One region of the Sulfobacillus sp. hq2 genome, then DNA from elsewhere that is predicted to be linked to it. Evidence: riboswitches for the same ligand, from Rfam matches in the RefSeq annotation. Region 1 holds a riboswitch; each other region holds the start of a gene.
The links. Region 1 has a riboswitch for S-adenosylmethionine ahead of CO251_RS16410 (synthase). Riboswitches for the same ligand answer to the same signal wherever they lie in the genome.
Positions count from the first base shown of each region.

Region 2: it holds a riboswitch for S-adenosylmethionine, as region 1 does, so the genes downstream of both, CO251_RS07920 (PLP-dependent aspartate aminotransferase family protein) here and CO251_RS16410 (synthase) in region 1, are expected to answer to the same signal.
Region 3: it holds a riboswitch for S-adenosylmethionine, as region 1 does, so the genes downstream of both, metK (methionine adenosyltransferase) here and CO251_RS16410 (synthase) in region 1, are expected to answer to the same signal.

Region 1 is NZ_NWUL01000048.1:119,659-124,860, forward strand. It holds gene CO251_RS16405 (methionine synthase) at 1-680, opposite strand, end outside; gene CO251_RS16410 (synthase) at 705-1,676, opposite strand; SAM riboswitch class I at 1,816-1,921, opposite strand; gene CO251_RS16415 (hypothetical protein) at 2,046-2,336, shown strand; gene CO251_RS16420 (hypothetical protein) at 2,558-2,947, shown strand; gene CO251_RS16425 (PLP-dependent aspartate aminotransferase family protein) at 2,990-4,144, shown strand; gene CO251_RS16430 (PLP-dependent aspartate aminotransferase family protein) at 4,162-5,202, shown strand, end outside.
Region 2 is NZ_NWUL01000031.1:211,161-216,362, reverse strand. It holds gene sufB (Fe-S cluster assembly protein SufB) at 1-145, shown strand, start outside; gene CO251_RS07925 (non-heme iron oxygenase ferredoxin subunit) at 146-460, shown strand; gene CO251_RS07920 (PLP-dependent aspartate aminotransferase family protein) at 502-1,689, opposite strand; SAM riboswitch class I at 1,756-1,851, opposite strand; gene CO251_RS07915 (GGDEF domain-containing protein) at 2,008-2,994, shown strand; gene tnpA (IS200/IS605 family transposase) at 3,084-3,500, opposite strand; gene CO251_RS07905 (RNA-guided endonuclease TnpB family protein) at 3,552-4,862, shown strand.
Region 3 is NZ_NWUL01000045.1:18,607-23,808, forward strand. It holds gene CO251_RS12630 (glycosyltransferase) at 1-308, opposite strand, end outside; gene metK (methionine adenosyltransferase) at 374-1,573, opposite strand; SAM riboswitch class I at 1,648-1,749, opposite strand; gene spoIIID (sporulation transcriptional regulator SpoIIID) at 1,882-2,139, opposite strand; gene CO251_RS12645 (M23 family metallopeptidase) at 2,237-2,821, opposite strand; gene CO251_RS12650 (YwmB family TATA-box binding protein) at 2,918-3,634, opposite strand; gene atpC (ATP synthase F1 subunit epsilon) at 3,959-4,387, opposite strand; gene atpD (F0F1 ATP synthase subunit beta) at 4,403-5,202, opposite strand, start outside.

The sequences.
Region 1 (5,202 bases):
GGAAGCTCAAATAATCCCGGCAAAATGGTATCAAAATCCCCGTAACAAATATGACTGATGGTCTTCGCCGTCAATCCTTCTGTGACAATCGCCATGGCTTCAATAGCCAAATCCAATTCTTCGGGCCTCGTCGATAACGCGGGTTCATCAATTTGGATATAACGAGCGCCCGCTTTTTCTAATGCCACCGCCTCCTCGTGCACCAGATGAGCTAAATCCAGCACGAGAGAACGACGGTCGGGATAATAGGCATTGAAAGACCAGTCACAAATGGTATAAGGACCGGTGAGCATCCCCTTCACAGGACGGGCCGTCAATTGGGCCGCTTTTTGCCATGATGCGACCGTTAGCCCCGCTGCATCTCCCAAGGCCACAGTGCCTTCGACGATGGGTTTGTGATAATAGCGGTTGCCGTATGACCGAACCGGCAATGACTCCGAAAACCCTTGCCAATTCTCCGCGAAATAAGCGACCATATCGCCTCGCTCCATCTCGCCATGCACAAAAATATCGATGCCCAGTTCTTCTTGCAAATCCATGACTTTTTTCGTCGCGGCCTCTTCCGCTTGTTGCAACTGTTCGCGCGAAATCTCACCGCGGCGAAAACGCGCACGCGCAGCCATAAGTTCCGGAGGCTTGGGAAAACTGCCCACACTAGTGGTCTGTAAATATTTGGCCATTGGGTTGTTTGTCCTTTCTGTCGGTTAACCGTTGATCAGGGTTTTGAGGTCCTGTAAAAGACGTACTTTCGCCGCCGCCCGGTCAGGAGGCAAAAATTCCAATCCACAGTTGGGGTGTACCCAAACCCGATCAGAACCTTGGCGACGCAATACCGGTTCCAAGATGTCGACCACCTGATGAGCATCTTCCATTCTCACATTGCGCCCATCAATGATTCCCACGCCCACTGAAGCAGGCAGGGTGTGAGACGCCAGGCGATCAAGAATGGCCGGTTCGCTTACGGCATCAAAAGATAGCCGCGCAAAGGGTAATGCTGCCAACGTGTCCAGCCACGGTGACGAGGGTCCCCAATACAGAGCTAACGACTGCTCCAGTGGTCCTTCCAACGCTAGGAGCTTCTGGTACGCTTCTTGAACGAACGCTGTGGGCCAACGATCCGCATAGCGCGCCAGCGCCGGCTCATCCCACTGCACCTCAACAATACCCGTATCAGCGAGGTGACGGACGGTCAACCGCATGACATCAACCAAGTCACTTAATAGCGTTTCCTCATTGTGGTAATTTTTGTCTTCCACCATAGATAAAAAGGTAAAGAGGCCCGGAAGGACAATTGTCACGGGAATACGAGATAAAGAGGCCGCTTCGCGACTCCATGCCGCTAGCGTTCCCCCTTGATATTGTAGGCGACCTGTGACGACCGGATGACGTACGTAAAAGTTGTTGTCAAACAGCCGCAGTAGACCCGCACTGTACACATTATCCAAGTCCCGAACGACGGGATCAAAGAGATCGTACCAGCGGATCTGGCCATCTGTGGTCCTATCACACTGTGCATCAGCGGCTAAGTCCACGACCCGTTTTACAACACTTTCATAGGTCGAGTACAGTTGCTCCGGCGAGATTTGCCCTTTTTCGAAACGTTGAATAGCAGTCCGGACACTCGGCCCCGGACCCGCCGGAATTTTCGGATAAGACCCCATAATCGTTGTCTTCATTATATAATTTCTCCCCTGTTCTGATCTCACCGGCATCAAAGTCGTTGAGGAAATGAAGCTGGACGCGTGGCGTGGACCAGACAGAGCCCGGCACATCCAACCATAAAAAAACGCCTACTTAGAGAAGAGGCGTTAGCTCTTCTCATCTTAAAGAATACGAATCCGTATTCTTCCGGAATTGGCACCCACCCTATGGGGGTTGCCGGGTTTCATCGGGCCAGTCCCTCCACCACTCTGGATAAGAAGTAAATCTTATTGAATTGTAAGCAAAATACCATGGCGTCGCGAAATGGTCAAGAGACATTGCATAAAATAATATAATTGCCATTTTTTGGTATGGATGATAGAGTATCCATAGGAGGTGGCACCATGTCGTCATCGGGCTCGTCTTTATCCAAAGAACGGCGCCACAGCGTGCTGGATTCCGACTCTAAACCAGCTCGCCGCCGCCATGTGTTCCGTTGGTTCGTCGTCATTGTTGCCGTTCTCGGCTCTGTCTTGTTATGGCAGTTGAATTTTTTCATCCACACCTTAGGGGATGCCCAGCGCAGTCTCGAGTCATGGCAAGGAGTCCGCGCCATATTAGGCTCCTTTTTAACCTTTGCTGCTATGCAAATCAGCCACACGGCCTTGACCTTGTGGCATCACGTCTTCCATTAAGCGACTCCCGCTGCCCTTAATGCGGCGGGAGCTCTTGCTCTCCTTCCCCTACCTCTCGCCCATTCTTTCTATACAAAAATCCTCCGTCTAGGAGTTTCGTGCCTTGCACACAGCCCCATCTTCGCTGAAAATAGGAGTGATGATTGCGGGACTACCTGTCCACAATACTTAGGCCATGCGCATTAGTGAACCGACAGCGCAGGAGAAAGAAGGCGTGCCACATGGATGATAATGCGGGAATGTCTTTTGAGATTCTCGCGGCTGGACTGGAGGATGTCCGCCATGACGTCCCAATGCTTATGACCGTCTTGGCGCATAAGCTGGAGGCGTCGTTGCCCGAAAACGTGCGGGTGGTTCGTCAGTCGGGCCTCTTCTCCAAAACGTCATCCATTAAGTCGATCACCCTAACCTTTGACAATGTACGCTACCAACTTAGTGCCAAGGGCGGTCAACTGCTTCCCGAACGGCAAAAGATCGTGCACGACGTCGTATTAAAGACGGACCGTATTCCCTTAGACGCCTGGCTACGTGACGTGCTCAATTATTTATTGGAAGAAAGCCGTCGCCATGAAAATGCCCGTGATATTTTGGATCGTTTTCTCACTTCTTGATCGGCTGATATTGCCCCAGAAAGGACGATTTTTGTGCATCATATGAGGAGCCCTCAGTGGCATCCTGAAACTCTTGCTGCTCACTGCGGCGTCGGACAAGATCTCGCATATGGATCTGTTAGCACCCCGATTTATCAAACGGTGACGTATCAGCATCCGGGTGAGAACCTTGGCCAATACGACTATAGCCGGACCGAAAACCCAACCCGCCACAGCGCGCAAGAGGCTATCAACCGTCTTGATGGAGGTGCTGGCGCTCTTTTATATGGAAGCGGCATGGCTGCTCTCACGGCTTTGGTGCACATGCTCCACCAAGGCGATCATGTGATTGTCACTGACGATGCCTATGGGGGGACCTATCGCTTATTGGTAGATGTTTTTGCAAAATTTGGCATTCGCTCCTCGATGGTTAACACGCGCCAACTCGATGCGGTCGAGCGCGCCTTTACGGACACGACGCGTCTTGTTATTGCGGAAAGCCCTAGTAACCCCTTATTGCAAGTCAGTCCATTACGAGCTCTTGCGGAAATGGCCCATGCCCATGGTGCCAAATTGGCTATTGATAATACGTTTATGACCGCGGTTCGCCAGCGGCCTTTAGACTTAGGGGCTGATTTTGCGGTGTATAGCGCGACCAAATATATGGCGGGCCATAATGATGTCTTGGCCGGGGCAACGGTCTGTCGTTATGCCGAAGACTATGCGCAACTCAACGAACTCACCAATGCCACCGGAAGCATTCTGGGCCCGTGGGATGCGTGGTTACTGCTCAGAGGCCTCAAAACATTAGCTATTCGGATGGACCGTCAAGAAGCCAATGCTGCCGCCATTGCCGCGTTTCTCGCACGTCATCCCCGGGTTCAACGCGTCTTTTACCCTGGGCTCAATAGTCCCGAACAAGACGCCTTGCAAAAAAGTCAGGCTTCTGGAACCGGGGCCATGCTTTCATTTGTCTTGGACGATCCTAATCGTTACATTGACTTTATGAACGCTTTGCAATTGATTTTGCCGGCCGTTAGTCTTGGGGGAGTGGAATCCCTGATCACTCATCCTTTTAATGAAACCCATAGGGAGTTGCCCGAAGAAGTCCGCTGGCAACTTGGTATTATTCCCGGTCTCATGCGGTTATCCGTCGGCATTGAACATGTGGATGATCTCATGGCCGACTTAGACCAAGCGCTCAACTCCCTATCCTAGATGCGTCAAAGGAGTCTATGATGCCACACAAACAGACGGAGTTTATTCACACCGGCCAGGAGATTGACCCTGCCACCCAGGCGGTTACGCCTCCCATTTATCGTGCCACCACCTATCACCAAGCCGATCCCTGGAATCCCCCAACGTATGATTACGCGCGTTCGGGCAATCCAACCCGGCATGCTTTTGAAGCGGCCATGGCAAGCCTTGAGCACGGGAGCCGCGGTATGGCTTTTTCCTCGGGCATGGCCGCTTTGACGGCGGCTTTCATGCTGTTTTCTCAAGGCGATCATCTCCTCGTCACGCGAGACTGCCAAGGAGGCACACAGCGCGTCTTACGCGGCGTATTCAGCCGATTTGGCATTCATGCGAGCTATGTCGATACCGAAGACCTTAACGCCCTAGAAGCCGCATTAACGCCAAAGACCAAAGCCATTTTAGTGGAAAACTTTAGTAATCCGTTCCTACATGTGACAGATATCGCTCGGGTCTCGACATGGGCGCACGGTCATGGCTTATTGGTTTTGGTCGACAATACGTTTATTACGCCGTACCTACAAAATCCTTTAGACCTTGGCGCCGACATTGTCATTCACTCGGCAACCAAGATGATTGGTGGGCACTCCGACATCACCGCGGGCGTTGCCGTCACCAAAGATGAGGATTTAGGACGACAGCTGTACTTCATCCAAAATGCGTGTGGCGCTATCTTGTCTCCGGACGATGCATACATGAGCCTGCGTGGCCTGCATACATTACCCGTACGCATGGAGCAAGCGCAAAAGACAGCCCAATTACTGGCCCAATTTCTCTTGACCCATCAAGATGTTCACACGGTCTATTACCCTGGACTACCCAGTCATCCCGGACATGATGTAGCCCGAGATACCATGCGCGGTTTCGGGCAAATGCTCACGATTCGTCTGCATCATGCCGAACAGGTTCCTGGTATGGCGGAACATCTCGCCTTGGCTCGCGTAGGCGCAGGTTTTGGGGGCACAGAAACCATTGTATCTCTGCCCGAACTGCATTGCCACGCCGCTTTAACGCCAGAAGAA
Region 2 (5,202 bases), on a different contig from region 1:
CACTGCGCGTGGGTTATCCGAAGAGGAAGCCACCCGTCTAATCATTTTGGGATTCATTGAACCTTTTACCCGGGAATTACCGATGGAATTCGCGGTGGAAATGAATCGCTTGATTAAGTTTGAGATGGAAGGAGCTATTGGCTAAGTGGCACAGTGGGTACGCGTGGCATCAGTCAATGATATCGTTGCCGGTGAACCGTTTCTTGTGCCGATGGAAGACGATGACATTGCGTTATATCAGGTCAACGGCGAATATTTCGCCACAGATGATTTGTGTTCCCATGCCGAAGCCTCTCTGTGTGAAGGAGACCTTGTCGGATACATCATTCATTGTCCGAGGCATGGCGGTCAATTTGATGTGCGGACTGGGGAGGCGAAGCATTTTCCCGCTTATGCTCCCATTCGCACCTACCCGGTAAAAGTTGAAGGTTCAGATCTCTTCATTGACATCGAAGGATAGCCAAAAAGCACAACCAGCTCGTGTCTGGTTGTGCTTTTTCATTAAGCCGATAACGTGGCAGCCTGAATCAAGTCACCGGCAATGTCTCCTGGGTCTTCTAGCCCTATAGAAATACGAATGGTTCCGTCTGTAATGCCCATTTGTGCCCGTTGCTCCGGAGTTTGGTTGCGGTGTGAAGCAATTAACGGATATAGGCACAAAGAGTAGACGTCCCCCACCGTCGTTGCCGAAGCAATGAGTTCTAGGCGGTCCATAAAACGAAATACACGGTCTTTTCCGCCCGACAATTCCAGTGTAACCACAGCACCGCCCATGTTAGGGAGCAGTCGCTGAGCCGTTGCGTACGTGGGATGATCTGCAAATAGTGGGTAATAAACGTGCGTAAAGAGACCAGACGCTTGGAGCTTTTGAGCTACCTGCAACGCATTTGCGCTTTGCTTTTCAAAGCGGACTCCTAATGTCCGCAGGCCTCGGTGGATAAGCCATGATTCAAAAGGACCTAAGACCGCCCCACGCAATTTGAGATATTGGTGCAAGCGCTCCTCATGTTGCTGGCGCCCTAAAACAACGCCCCCCATGGCATCGCCATGCCCTCCTAAATACTTGGTAGCACTATGAACCACCAGGTCAGCCCCGCACTCCGCAGGTCGGTACATCACGGGTGTAGCAAATGTATTATCCACAATGACCTGCGCGCCATGGCCATGCGCCAACCTTACCAGCTCTGGCACATCAAGCACTTTCAGAAGAGGGTTAGAAATGGTCTCGATTAGAACCGCTTTCGGCCGAACCTCGGCCAACATGGACACGAATACATCAGCGTCGGTAAACTCACCGACGGCAGTCTCAACGCCAAACTCAGCCCATAGGCTTGATAACAGACTTAATGAGGCCCCATAAATATCTTGGGAGACCAGAACACGATCGTGCGGTGCTAATCCCGTTGCGTAAAGAGCCGCATCAATAGCCGCCATACCAGAAGCTGTGGCAATACCGGTTTCGGCATGCTCCAACACCTTCATAGCCTCAACCAAAGCCGCTACATTGGGGTTCCCATGACGGGCGTAAGAAAAACCTTCGCGAGTTCCACCCATCAATTGATCTAGCTCTTCGCCTGATCGTGATCGATAACTCGTGGATGGATAAATCGGAAGAGCCGTAGGTTCTAAATTTCCAAAAAAATCGGTCCCAGCATGAACCAACCACGTATCACGTTCCCATTGCGGCATAGATGTCCGCCTCCTTTTCCATAAAAAAAAGCTCCCACCGAGGGAGGACGGACAACAACCCGTTCCCTCTCATCTCGAAAGACATTACGTCTTTCAGGAATTAGCACCCCAAGGGGTTGCCGGGCTTCATCGGGCCAGTCCCTCCGCCACTCTCGATAAGAGGCTAAGCAAGCTGACTTTATCATAAACTGATACGGCAATCAACGTCTTCCATCAATTATCTTCGCATCTAAGGCAATAAATGGCAGTTCTTGCTATTTCCAACAATGAATGCCATGATAGAAAGAAGGATTTCACATTAGGAAGAATGGGGCATTCATGGAATCAACCAATCCGCTTTTCCCGTGGAGTGATAGCGACCAGGAAATATGGCAAACCCATCGCGACGGACTGTATGCCATTCATACACAATTTGTTGGTCGTGCACTGACCGTTGCCGAGGCTCATGATGGAATGCGTACCATCATTGAAACTGTCACATGGGAACGCTTTACGCAAATGTTACAAGGGCACTTTCACACCCTCGCGCAAGATCCTAGGCTCGCTATATCATCCGAAACTAGTAGGCATATGGGGACAGCTCATATGCGTGCGCACATCAGCCCGTCTTGGTTTATCCGTCTCTTCAACGAATACTTCCCTGCCTACCATGAAATGCAGGAAAAGTGGGGTGATGGTCTGCCCCCCTTACGGTTAGTAAGGACCCGCTGGCTCTGGGACGTAGCTACAGCACTGGATAGTTATAATGATCTTCTCCACCACGAAATTGCCCAACAAAGCCAAAAGGTTGCTGACTTAATGGCTTATGCCTATCAAGACCCGCTGACGGGACTTCTAAACCGCCGAGGGCTGGAAGAGTTAATCGAACGACATGACCAATTGTATTCAAATATTCCAGGCCTCTTGATCCTTTTAGACTTAGACGGGTTCAAAGCGGTAAATGACCAGTTTGGGCATCCAGCTGGCGACCACTTTCTGCAACAAACGGCACAATCGTGGCGATCCCTCATCCGTTCGCATGACGGTCTCGCACGGATTGGTGGAGACGAATTTGGCCTATGGTTCACCTTTGCCGGACAACCCGAACAGGTGATATCCCATCTTCGACACATGGCTCAAGCCTTACCCTCTAAGACATTCCCGTTCGGTGTCTCGGGCGGCATTGCGCGCTATCCTGACGACGGCAGACGCTTTCAAGATCTCTATCGCCAAGCTGATAAAGCGCTATATCAATCGAAAAATCATGGCAAAGGATGCGTTTCTACTCTGTCGCCACCCCGCTTTTATCCCCTATCTAGTGCCTAAAACCGTATGGTGACAGATACCTTTTTATCAAATGCGCCTGATAGCTCCGCCGTTCAGGGCGGAGCTATCAGGCGCTGACCCCGCAAGGGTCAATCCGGGGTTTCCTGTTGTTCGATGTATTGCCGAATGATGGAGAGGGGTGCTCCACCAGCCGATCCCGCAAAATAACTCGGCGACCAGAGACTGCCGCCCCACAGCGCCCGCTCAATGCTCGGATAGTGCTTCTTACGTATCAATCGCGATGAGACGCCTTTGAGGCTATTCACCAGGCGAGAAATCGCGACCTTAGGCGGATAAGTGATGAGCAAATGCACATGGTCCCGCTCGCCGTCGAATGCCTCCAAGGTGGCCTCGAAGTCCTGGCACACGTCAGAAAAAATGGTACGCAAGTCCTCCAGGATTTCTTTCGTAAAGACCAACCGCCGATATTTCGCCACAAAGACCAAATGCACGTGTAAGTGAAAGACACAGTGTCTGCCGGTTCTGTAGTCGCTTGTGTTCGCCATAGACCAAGGGTATAATAGACCCAAGAGTTCGTCAAGCTCAGGAGGAGATCGATGCAAGAAACCATCGTCTTCCCCTATCGCGTGTCGGTGCCCCCGACGGAAGGGGCGAAAGCCTCCGCTGCTCGGCGATCAGCGGGCGACTTGTGGACGCGTTTGGTCACGATCCATCGGTTCTGCCGCAAACGCCATTGGCGATGGCCCACCGAATCTCCACTGAAAGCGCATGTCAAACGGCGCTTTCCGCTGCATGCGCAAACCGTCCAAGCCCTCATCGAAAAGTTCTCCGCCACGATTGACGGGGTGCGTACCAAACGCCAAAACGGGGATAAAAAGGCACGCTATCCGTGGCGATTCCGCCGATACTTCAACCCCATTTTTAAGGGACAAGCCCTCCAAATGCAGGGATCGCATCTGCGCTTGTCTCTCGGGCGCGGGCGTGAACCCATTCGGGTGTGGCTTCCCGATGCGTTACCGACCGGGACGATGGTCCAGGCGGAGCTGGGCTATGGCGAGATCTTTCTGACGGTGACCCGCATCCTCGACGATCCGCAACCCCCGGTGTCCGAAAAGGTGGGCGGCCTCGATATCGGCGTCATTCACCGCGGCATGGTCTCCGATGGCCAAGAGGCCCTCGCCGTGTCGGGTCGGGGCCTGCGATCCGTCAAGCAGGGCCGCGCCAAAGGGCTGACCAAGCTCCAGAAAAAACGGCGCCGCACGCAACCCGGGTCGCGACGGCGCCGCCGTCTCAACCGCGCGCGGCACCGTCTGAGCCAACAGGTCAACCGGGTGAGTCGGAATGCCCTCCATCATGCCGCCAACCAGATCGTCGCGTTCGGTGTGGCGCAACAGCTCACCGTTCTCTATGCGGGTGATCTCAGCACGCTCAATCATCAAAAACGGCATCGACGATCCCGACGCATGAACCAAGACGTCGGGGCGCTGGAGTTCGGACGGTTAGAACACTATTTGGCATACAAACTCCGGCGTCATGGCATCCGTCTGATGCCGATCAGCGAAGCGTATACGTCGCAAACGTGTCCGCGTTGTGGCCACCTTAACAAGGTGGCGGGCCGCACCTACCATTGTCGCGCTTGTGACTATCAAGCACACCGGGATGGCGTCGGCGCGGTGAACATCCTCAACACGGGGATGCATGGAGAGATTCGCCCCGGGGAGTTCTTGGTACCCCAACGGATCACGTATCGCCGTCCCGTTCCTTTCAAAAGGGCGTTAAGGCGTAGTCCGGCTGAACCCCGGCATGTTGCTGGTGGGATAAACGATAGCGAGTCCGGAGGACCACTCCGAGGGGTTCACACCCCGCGACGCAGCGACCACGGTTCCCCCAGAATCTCCGCCCTTTAGGGCGGGGAGTTCAACATCACAAGTATCGTAAGTATGGTGCCCTTTACGAGTTACAAAGACACCATGGCACGCATGCTTTGACCGCGGGATAAAGTCGGTGTCCAATTCCGCAATGGCGGCCGACGCCGTCATCAACAGCAGCCCAATGTCGGCGTCGGCCATATCCTCACGAGCGGAAAGGACCTGACGTGCAGTTCGAGGATATGCCACTAACAAACACCCTGAGGCCTTTTTAGGCCCTTCTTAGGGGAGAACACGTCTTCACACTGGAGGACCCCCTCGGGAATATGTGGGTAAGTCGTAGCGACGCTTCGGGGAGCCGTAGCGTTATTATACGTGC
Region 3 (5,202 bases), on a different contig from region 1:
TCCGCAATAAGCAACCATGGATATTGACGCTGCAAACGGTCAAGAATGGCCACGGTTTGGTCCGTGGATCCGCCATCGGCAATAATCAGCTCCACGGTGTTCTGATCCCACATCTCAAGACGCCATAACCCCGTCAAATCGATGACGGCTTGTTCAATCAGATGTTCTTGATTCATCACGTGCAGTACGATGCTGACAGACAGCGCTTCCACTCCTGCCGGCTGCAAAACACGCGCATAGACCCATTCAAGCACCACAACAGCTCCGTACAGCGACAGAGCCAACCCAAGCGCTCCCCACCAGGTCACCGCGATTCCCCTTTCCACATTCTGTCCCATTATACGAACAGACTGCGGAAAAGATGACCAAAAGACTAATCTGCGGGCTTGACAGCCGCGCGGTCTAGAAGGGCATCAACACGGTTCAATTGTTCCCATGGCAAAGCCACATCAGTCCGGCCAAAATGACCATACGCTGCCGTCTGAAGGTAAATCGGCCTCCTCAGGTCAAGATCTTCGATAATACCGAGCGGTCGCAGGTCAAAAACCTCGCGGACAATTTTGGCTAGGGCCACGTCCTCTAAGCGTCCGGTTCCAAAGGTATCTACCATAACCGATATAGGTTCGGCGACACCAATCGCATAAGAAATTTGAATTTCGGCGCGCTCAGCCAATCCTGCCGCGACCAAGTTTTTAGCCACCCACCTTGCCGCATACGATGCCGATCGGTCGACCTTCGTGGGATCCTTGCCAGAAAATGCCCCACCTCCATGCCTCGCATAACCGCCATAGGTATCGACAATAATCTTCCGGCCTGTTAAGCCTGAATCTCCATGGGGCCCCCCTACCACGAACCGACCGGTTGGGTTAACCAATATCCGCGTGTTAGAGAGATCCCAGTGCGGAGCAATCACCGGCCGAATCACTTCCTCGATGACCGCTTCCTGAACCATTTCAAGCGTGGCAGACGCATGATGCTGGGTCGACACCAAAATCGTATCAATACCAATCGGCTTAGCGTTCTCATAGCGTACAGTCACTTGGGTTTTGCCATCAGGCCATAGAAATGGGACGGTTTCCGTCTTGCGGACCTGCGCCAGTCGATAGCTCAGCTGATGAGCCAACGAAATAGGTGCTGGCATAAACTCCGGGGTTTCATTGCAAGCATACCCAAAGACCATGCCTTGGTCTCCTGCCCCGATTAAGGCGCGAGCATCGGCTGAGCCTTGCCGCACTTCCAATGCCTCGTTGACGCCCATGGCGATATCCGCCGATTGCTCGTCAATCGACGTCAGAATCGATACTGTATCCGCATCAAATCCCATTTTGGCACGGGTATACCCAATATTGCGGATGGTGTCTCGCACCACCCGAGGAATATCGACGTACGTCACCGTAGAAATTTCCCCGACCACTAATGCTAGTCCGGTCGTAACAACCGTTTCCGCGGCAACGCGCGCAACGGGATCCTCCGCGAGAATCCGGTCTAATATGGCGTCTGAAATTTGATCGGCAATTTTGTCCGGATGCCCCTCCGTAACCGATTCAGACGTAAACAGAAAATTGTGCCCCAACTCATGCCCTCCTTGCAAATTCCCACAATAAACAAAAAGACCCCTTCCGAGAGAAGAGGCGCTACGCTGGTATTCTCTCATCCGTCCCCGTAAGTGAGGTCGGGATTGGCACCTTGGCATGGGTAGCCGGTTGCCGGGCTTCATCGGGCCTGTCCCTCCGCCGCTCTTGATAAGAGCTTCATGGTCAATTGTCTTCCCGAGTATATAGCGTTTCCCCAAACGCTGTCAACATCCACGACACGTGGTTTAAGCGGGTCTCCCCGGGGATGGTGCCAGCTCCCATCCCCGGCATCCGGCCTATAAATAGGCTAAACCGGGCGGTTCGTTAGAAATTTCTGCCTGGTTGCCTCTCCACCCCGAAGATGACGCTCGGCCTTATTCACTTCTAGGACTTTTTTCACTTCTGTGGCTAATGCTTGATTGACTTTAGGTAATCGTTCGGTGACATCCTTGTGGACCGTGCTTTTGGATACGCCAAAAACCTTTGCAGTATCACGAACGGTTGCGCCGTTATTCAGAATATAATTTCCGATGTCCACAACACGCTGCCAGATATGGTCCTTCACATTTCCGGCCCCTTTCTCCCCCCGAACTTGGTAGAGTATATGGGCCGCAAAAAAATAAATGCCAGAGCAAATAATCCTGCTCTGGCATTTCATGGGTTCACGAGGAAGGGTGCATAAAACCTTCCGGGTTGGTTGCCATAGACCCGTGAAATACTTGGAAGTCTAAGTGAGACCCCGGTTGGCGGCTATAAATACTGCTGCCCCCTACACTCCCTACGACTTGTCCTTGCTTAATCATCTGACCCGCCTTGACACTGGCGCTGCCCAAATGTCCATAGACCGTTTCATAGTCATTGCCATCCTTCACAGTCACGGACAGTCCTTGATGATCGACATTGTCGACTTGCGTGACCACTCCACCCCAAGCCGCATGCACGGGTGTCCCCGCTTTTGCGGAAACCGTTATGCCCGGATTGTAGTACCACTCATTGAGGGCGCCCGAATACTGCCATCCAAAGGGATTGGACACGGTGCCGTTAATCGGCATCAGCAACGGGGCCGTAGTGTCGTTAAGGGCGGGAGCCTGAGCTGCTTGATGTCCACGCGCACTGGGCACGTGATGCGCGACCGGCACGGTCACTGTATGCGATGACCGGTGTGTCAGTGCAAATGTTAGAATGCCTCCCCCCACTACTGCGACTCCCCCAATGATTCCGAACATGGTGAGACGACGATTCGCCATAGTGTCTGTTCCTCCACTTTCGTATGCGCTGCTGCGCCGAGGATATTCATATCCTCTTAATTCCAGTGTGCCCAGGAACTGGTAGTTCAAACACACTCAATAAGTCACGGTCACCAAAGGCGTACCTACATCAACCTGCTCTTCGTCCCAATAGGTGTTGTAGTTCGTCGCCACTTGCAAATTGACCGCGTGCCCCTGAAGAGAGTCGTGGGAATGAATGAACGCCGTGTATCCCGCGACCGACACGTACTGAGGGGTTTGAATGCCGTTGACACGCGATGCTCCGACTGCACGAAAGGCCTGATTAACCAAGGATTCTTCCTGGCTCACCGTCAAAGGGTGAGGTAAGGTCCCCTGCAAGGTTAGGGACAGATGAACCGCGCCATAAGGGGCCAGGATGCGCCGCACGAGAGCGGTGCTTTCACTTAACCCATGAAACCCTTGACTGCCTACCCGGTCAATAACGAGATAGGTCGCGCCAGAGGCCAGACGTTCCGCGATCAGTTCGGTCTTGAAACCGGCAATGGTTGCATGGATATCGGCCTTTTGATAGTCTGCGCCCTGGGTTTGTTGCACCGTACCCGTGACGTGACTCTGCGTCGCCAGTTTGTTGACCCACTGTCTTAATGACATTCCCCGTGCTGTCCCCGCCATTTCCACCCAGCCATTGATACTAAATCCCTGTGGAGTAGCCTTTGTCGCCTGAAATGCGGTCATAAGCGGCGAAATTACGGCAGCCCTTACACTCGCCCCCATCCACACAAGAATGGCAACCGCGAGGACCCATAATCCGTTTTTCACAATGGCTTTCATGTCTTGTCCCCCTATGAAGTGTTGTCTACCAGATTGTTCCACCCCAGGGGTCAGTTCATACATGACAGAAGATGACGACGAGGACAGATGCACGGAGGGAGAGTCGCCAGTACCGTCTTTCGTAGATAATCTCGGTAAATAAATAAGCCCTTGGTCCCCCACCCCCATAGGTCACCGCACGACATAGCACCTTGTTCAGCCGAAGACTGAAATGAGACGGGAATGCTCCTCAGCCCGGTCGTGTTTAATCCCCTGCCTTCATCCCTAGTACATAAAAAAGGACTCCGCAGAGGATGTCTGCAGAGTCCTTTTGGTCCACGTTGCTTAAGCCGATGTCATACCGCCCGCACTGTGCCCAGCCAGTTTTAGACGATTTTCTGCGCGCTGCAAAGCGCGCTTAGCCCGAATCAAGTCAATATCCGGTTTGGCTTGGGCAATCGTCTCGAGCGCTCGTTGACGAGCCAACTGGGCTCGTGCTACGTCAATTTCCGAAGCGCGTTCGGCCGAATCAGCCAACACAACCGTTGTGTCATTTCCCACTTCGAGAAAGCCCCCGCCGATTGTGAACTGTTCAACATTACCCGCTTCAGGGTAGACCGTGATGATGTGAGGCACCAACGGAGTGATAATTTGCATATGATGGGCTAAAATGCCAATTTCTCCCTCGGTCGACCGGACGATAATATACGTCACAGGCCCGTCAACCACGGTGCGTTCAGGTGTCACGATTTTCAAATGATACGGTGTCGCCATAATGTCCCCCCTGCCCTAAAGGGTCTTGGCTTTCTCGACGGCCTCATCAATAGACCCCACCATGTAAAACGCCATTTCAGGGAGATCGTCATGACGCCCTTCTAAGATTTCCTTGAAGCCCCGAACGCTTTCGCGAATCGGTACATACTTTCCGGGGGTTCCGGTAAATTGTTCCGCCACAAACATCGGTTGAGACAAGAACCGCTCTAATTTCCTAGCACGAGCGACAATCAGCTTGTCATCATCGCTCAGCTCATCCATCCCCAGAATGGCAATAATGTCCTGGAGTTCCTTATAGCGCTGAAGCACAGCCTGAACACCGCGGGCCACCGCGTAGTGCTCCTCACCGACCACCTGTGGGTCTAAAATCCGTGACGTTGACGCTAACGGATCCACAGCCGGGAAAATCCCCTTCTCAGAAATACGCCGCTCCAAGTTGGTCGTGGCATCCAAGTGCGCAAATGTCGTTGCTGGAGCCGGATCGGTATAGTCGTCGGCGGGCACATATACCGCTTGAATAGAGGTAATGGAGCCCTTCTTGGTTGAGGTAATCCGCTCCTCCAAATCACCGATGTCCGTCGCTAACACCGGTTGATATCCCACCGCTGAAGGCATACGGCCGAGTAATGCCGAAACCTCAGACCCCGCTTGAATAAAGCGGAAGATGTTGTCGACGAAGAACAGCACGTCACGGCCTTCTTGGTCACGGAAGTACTCGGCCATCGTCACGCCGGACAAAGCCACGCGCATACGCACCCCGGGGGGTTCATTCATTTGACCATAGACCAAGGCAGTTTTGTCGATAACCCCAGATT